2 regions of the Buttiauxella sp. 3AFRM03 genome follow, and region 2 is predicted to be linked to the other one. Evidence: predicted binding sites of a transcription regulator. Region 2 holds the regulator's gene; the other holds the start of a gene.
The links. Region 2 encodes sigma-54, which starts transcription at its own class of promoters, with help from an activator protein. Its sites were predicted from a motif close to GTTGGCACANNTTTCGCTNT; they were not measured.
Positions count from the first base shown of each region.

Region 1: the regulator sigma-54 is predicted to act here: its motif matches at 1,513-1,532, upstream of hycA (formate hydrogenlyase regulator HycA).

Region 1 covers NZ_CP033076.1:3,222,412-3,225,579, forward strand. The annotation lists gene hycC (formate hydrogenlyase subunit 3) at 1-339, opposite strand, end outside; gene D8682_RS16415 (4Fe-4S dicluster domain-containing protein) at 336-941, opposite strand; gene hycA (formate hydrogenlyase regulator HycA) at 1,023-1,478, opposite strand; gene hypA (hydrogenase maturation nickel metallochaperone HypA) at 2,148-2,507, shown strand; gene hypB (hydrogenase nickel incorporation protein HypB) at 2,500-3,168, shown strand, end outside.
Region 2 covers NZ_CP033076.1:3,528,124-3,531,291, forward strand. The annotation lists gene rapZ (RNase adapter RapZ) at 1-118, opposite strand, end outside; gene ptsN (PTS IIA-like nitrogen regulatory protein PtsN) at 172-663, opposite strand; gene hpf (ribosome hibernation promoting factor) at 871-1,158, opposite strand; gene rpoN (RNA polymerase factor sigma-54) at 1,181-2,614, opposite strand; gene lptB (LPS export ABC transporter ATP-binding protein) at 2,788-3,168, opposite strand, start outside.

The DNA of each region.
Region 1 (3,168 bases), 310 kb from region 2:
CGCCATCACCAGGTTCACCAGCAAGCCATTGGCTTTGACTGCCTGATGGCGATGCCAGTCGATATTAAACAGCGAGATAAACAGACCTGGCAGACCCAACGTCACCAGCCAGATGCCGTTAAAGGCGTTGAGCTGTAAATGCAGTTGCCAGACTTGTGCCATACCGCTAAAGCCGGTTAAGGCATCGAAACCGGCAATCAGCACCAGCACCGAACTGATAGCTCCGCCAATCCCGGCGATAAAACCGCTCAGCGGTTTATTAAATGCCGTGATTCCTGCCAGCACTGCGCTTAGCACAAATCCCATTAGTGCCCAATGAATCAGGATAAATGCACTCATTTTTTTACCTCAGGCTGGGTAAACAGGGTGAGATCGCCAAGCGTGGTGCTCAGGGTCAATTCACGTTTGCGTTTGCTTGATTTGGCAATGTCGTTGTTATCAACCACGCGCAGCGCTTTAGTTGGGCAGGTCCGTACGCACGCCGGGCCGTCTTCGTCGAAACTGCACAAGTCGCATTTCACGGCGATAGCGCGGATGCCCGGCACCCAGTCGATAAGCGTGCTGACACGCGCAGGGGCTGGCGGTGCAGGAGGCGCTTTCGGGCTGTTGGCATTAGCCGGGATATGAATGGGGCGGCTGCCGGAGAATTCGATAGAACCGAATGGGCAGGCGATAGCGCACAGTTTGCAACTGACGCACAGGCTTTCATTAAGCTGTACTGCGCCATCAACGCGTTTAATGGCATTTACCGGACAGACGCCAGCACAAGGCGCATCTTCACAGTGATGGCACATTTGCGGCGCGGAATCATTCGCGTCACGCATCACTTTCAGGCGTGGCATGGATTGCAGGCCGTGCAGGCGGTGCGTTTCAGAGCAAGCCGCCTCGCAGGTATGGCAACCCATGCAGAGTTTGGAGTCGGCGATTATAAAGCGATTCATCATTTTCATCATTTTCATCATTTTTGACGAAATAGTGCCGACGGCTGCCGTTTCGACAGTTTTCGACACCCCGCATGACTATCAAGCCTGAGAGCTTTGTTGCAGTTGGCCCATCGACACAGGCGTGTCGCTGTGAACTGCGCTGTACAGGCTTTCGTATACCGGATGGATTTTTTCGAGGTAATGCTCGAGCACATCGTCGCGACTACGGTTGCTGATGGTGCTATCGATACGGCCTTCGTCATCAAGAATTGCTTTAGCAATCAACACTCTGTCTTCGCCGTTACGCTTCTCGACGTAGTACTCGATGGTGTGGCTGTTGAAGCCTTCTGCCAGGCGGACGTGAATGACGAAATGGTCAAATAAGAAGAAGCGCAGTGAATCATCAGGGTTGCATCCCACGGCGTGATGCAGTTTGGCCTTAGAAAGGGTGATGCCCTGAATCAAGCTATTGCAGTAATGTTGCCACTGCGTGAGCAAGCGTTGGTGCTTGTCGGCAATGTATTCGGCTTTTTCGCTCAGTTCCCAAATGTTCATTATTAAATCACTCTGTTTTTGCTGTTGCGTCTACAGAGCACGTTTCGTGCCAACATTGTATCTTTTTGAAATTATTGATTTTTGTATTAATTGCGAGTGAGTAACCACACGATTGACATGTCATTTCGACATGTTTGACGGGGGAATGTCAGCATTGTTTATGCTGAGTAAGGTGGTGTTCCGTTCACCCGGGAGATCTCAGGTCCTTCATATATCTGTGAACGGTGAACGTGCCAGGTGGCTCACGCCAGCCCCCTGGCGACCCCGGCGCCCGGTGATTAAATTGCCGCTGCGCGGTAAACCCCAGCTTATCCCCAACGTTCAGGGTCGTTCGCGACTCGCTCCCGGCGATCGCTCTCTTTCGCTGCTCCCGGCAGCTCAGCCCTGACTTATGGGTAACGCTGGGGCAATTTATACCGGGACTCAAGGTCAAAACCGGTTCGGCTTTTGACCTTAGCTTTTGACGTTGACCTTTGAGTCCGGCATAAATCGCCGGGAGCCGGGATTATCAAGGGTGCTGCGGTAGCACCCTTGATACGTTCACCGTTTCGGTAAGTTCAGGGATCGGTAAACTTTCAGTGAACGGAATAAATTCGGTCTGTCAGAGAAATGGATATAAACCCTGGCACCATCCTTGCATTACCTCCCCCCAGATACCCCGGAGGCAACATGCACGAAATCACTCTCTGCCAACGCGCACTGGAACTCATCGAAGCTCAAGCCCGACAACACGGCGCGACACGTGTCACCGCCGTCTGGCTGGAAGTGGGTGCCTTCTCCTGCGTTGAACAAAGCGCGCTGGAGTTCTGTTTCGAACTGGTGTGCCGCGACACCCTCGCTGAAGGTTGCCAGCTTCATATCCATCAGCAAGAAGCGGAATGCTGGTGCTATGACTGCCAGCAGCACATCACCTTGTTAACCCAGCTAGTCCGGCGTTGTCCGTTGTGCGAGGGCAGCAATTTACGCATCGTTGCCGATGATGGCGTGCAGATTAAGCGTCTGGAAGTAGAGGAGACGAATCATGTGTAGTACTTGTGGTTGCGCTGAAGGCAACCTGTATATAGAAGGCGACGAGCGCAACCCGCATTCTGGATTCCGTAGCGCACCTTTCGCGCCAGCCGCACGGGCTTTAACGCCAATCACTGGAGTTAAATTTGCCCCCACCGCCGATGAACAAGGCGACCTGCATTATGGCCATGGTGCCGCAGGCACTCACGCGCCAGGTATGACTCAACGCCGGATGCTGGAAATCGAACTCAACGTGCTGGATAAAAATAACCAGCTCGCCATCTATAACCGCGAACAGTTCGCGAAACAGCAGCAACTGGTGCTGAACCTGGTTTCCAGCCCCGGCTCCGGTAAAACAACACTGTTGACGGAAAGTCTGAAACGCCTGATTGGCCGTGTACCTTGCGCGGTGATTGAAGGCGACCAGCAAACCGTAAACGATGCCGAACGCATTCGCGCCACCGGCACGCCAGCGATTCAGGTGAACACCGGTAAAGGCTGCCACCTTGATGCGCAGATGATCCGCGACGCCATGCAACGCCTGCCGCTTGAGCGCAACGGCATTCTGTTTATCGAAAATGTCGGCAACCTGGTGTGTCCGGCGAGTTTTGATTTGGGCGAACGCCATAAAGTGGCGGTGCTTTCGGTGACCGAAGGCGAAGACAAACCGCTGAAATACCCG
Region 2 (3,168 bases):
GATCAGGTAATAGCACCACTGGTAGGTTATCTACACAGTAGAATCCCATATCTTCTAGTGCACGCAAGGCTACAGACTTCCCTGAACCAGAGCGGCCGCTGACAATCATCAGCACCATGTTTTCACTCCCCCAACTTTTCTTGCTGCGGCATACCCGTGACCGCAGCCAGATTATTCACTTTCACTACCTTGTTCTGTTTCGGTAATGATCTGATAAAGCTCTTCATCGCTCTGTGCAGAACGCAGGCGGCGGCAAATCGTTTTGTCAGCCAGACGTTTTGCTACCAGAGACAAAGTATGTAAGTGCGTTTTTGTTTGATCCGCAGGAACAAGCAGCGCAAACATCAGGTCAACCGGTTGGTTATCGATGGCGTCAAAAGCGATAGGGGTTTCCAGTTTAATAAACACCCCAACGGCACGAGTCGTATCTTCTTCCAGTTTCCCATGGGGAATGGCGATGCCATTTCCGATACCGGTACTGCCCATGCGTTCGCGCGTCAATACAGCCTCAAATACCACTTGTGGTGGCAGGCCGAGCTGTTTTGCTGCCAGTTCACTGATGATTTCCAGTGCACGCTTTTTACTCTGGCAATGTACGTTGGTACGGGTACATTCCTTGTTCAGGACTTGACTAAGTTGTAGAGCAGAATCGTTGTTCATCATAAGTTCACCTAAGCACCCTGTTATGCTAACGGCTCGTTACTCCACGCAACGAGCCGTCTTTACCCTTCATACTTCAAGTTGCATATGCGTTGGCTTCCTCGCTCACCCCAGTCACTTACCAGAGTAAGCTCATGGGGATTCACTGTGTAGCCGCCTTTCTGCAACTCGAATTATTTTGGGTAACTGCTTATACAGTTGCCCGGATTATCAGTGTTGTTTTAGTTTATCTTTATGTTTGGTTAACTGGCGAGCCAGTTTATCAATCAGACCGTCAATCGCCGCATACATATCCTGCCCTTCCGCGCTGGCATGAATTTCACCACCATTTACATGAAGCGTTGAATCGGCAATATGCGTGACTTTTTCCACTTTTAACACAATATAGACTTGGTTAATTCTATCGAAGTACTGCTCCAGTTTGGCAAACTTCGTACTCACAAATTCGCGCAGTGCGTCAGTGATTTCGACGTTATGTCCTGTAATGTTGAGCTGCATAGTGTCTTCCTTATCGGTTAAGTCAAACCAACTGTTTACGCTGATTTGACGGTGGTATGGATAAAGACTCTCGGTACTTCGCAACAGTGCGGCGTGCCACCATGATCCCCTGATCCGATAGCATAGTCGTTAACTTGCTATCACTCAGTGGTTTCGCAGGGTTTTCCGCAGCAATTAATTTCTTCACTAATGCACGAATTGCCGTCGAGGAGGCTTCACCTCCACCTTCGGTATTAACGTGGCTTGAGAAGAAATACTTCAATTCAAAAATGCCGCGTGGGCTATGTAAATATTTTTGCGTGGTCACTCGGGAAATGGTCGATTCATGCATTTCTACGACCTGAGCGATATCAGCAAGCACCATCGGTTTCATGTGCTCTTCGCCGTGTTCAAAAAAGCCTTGTTGCTGTTCAACGATACAGCGACTGACGCGCAGCAGCGTGTCGTTCCGGCTTTCCAGGCTCTTAATCAGCCACTTTGCTTCTTGCAGATTACTGCGAATAAATTGCGAGTCGCTGTCATTGCGGGCACTGGTGCCCATTGCAGCATACTGCTGGTTTATTTTCAGACGAGGGAGGCTGTCGGCATTGAGTTCTACAGTCCAGTGACCTTGCGTTTTTTTCACCAGAACATCCGGTATGACATATTCCGGTTCACCGGTCTGAATGGATTGCCCTGGGCGTGGGTCAAGAGACTGAATCAGGCACATTGCCTCTTTCAGCACCTCTTCTTTCAGACGGGTGACGCGCATCAGGCTGCGGAAGTCATGGTTAGCGAGCAGATCCAGGTGATCGCTGACAATCAAGCTGGCTTCGGTTAACCATGGCGTTTCGCGAGCGAACTGTGAAAGCTGTATGAGCAGGCAATCGCGTAGATCACGTGCGGCAACACCCACAGGATCGAAGCGTTGAACGCGTTTGAGTACGGCTTCCACTTCGTCGAGGGTGATTTCGTCATCACCCATGCTTTCCAGAATTTCTTCCAGAGAAACTGTGAGATAACCCATTTCGTCAACGGCATCGACAATAGAGGTCGCAATTGCTGTGTCAGTATCTGAAAACGGGGTGAGATCAACCTGCCACATCAGATAATCCTGAAGAGACTGGGTCGTTTCCCCCTGATAAACCGGCAATTCGTCGTCGATATAATCGCTTCCGGTTCCTGATGGAGTGCCTGCGGTGTAGATTTCGTCCCAACTGGTATCCAGCGGTAACTCGTCAGGCATTTCTTTTTGCTCAAGCGCCTCACGGGTATCTAATGCTTCGTTTTCACGTACTTCCTGAGTTTCAACTTCTTCATGCAGATCGGTTTGCTCAAGCAGTGGGTTACTTTCCAGTGCTTGCTGAAGTTCTTGCTGTAGCTCTAACGTCGAAAGTTGCAACAGACGAATTGCCTGCTGTAACTGGGGAGTCATAGCAAGTTGTTGGCTAAGCCGTAATTGCAAACCTTGCTTCATATTCAGAGCGAGCTTCCTCAGGTTATACTCGTCATACTTCGAGCTGCAGGGGTGTTGACTGCACTCCTTCACCCCAGTCACTTACTCAAGTAAGCTCCTGGGATGAACTCCCTTGTCGCCTACCTGCAACTCGAATTATTTTGAGTATAAATATTATAATTTTTACTACCCTATCAGAGTCTGAACTCTTCGCCCAGATACACGCGCTTAACATGCTCGTCTTCCAGGATTTCGGCTGGAGTGCCATGGGCGATTAAATGGCCCTGGCTTACGATGTAGGCACGTTCACAAACAGCCAGCGTTTCGCGTACGTTATGGTCAGTAATCAACACCCCGAGCCCACTGTCGCGCAGATGCTCAATGATTCGCTTGATGTCGATGACGGATATTGGGTCAACACCAGCAAAAGGTTCATCCAGAAGAATAAATTTTGGATTTGCGGCTAATGCTCGGGCAATTTCGACACGACGACGCTCGCCACCAGACAATGACTGCCCGAGGTTATTACGCAAATGTTCGATGTGGAATTCTTCCATCAGCTCATTAGCGCGGTC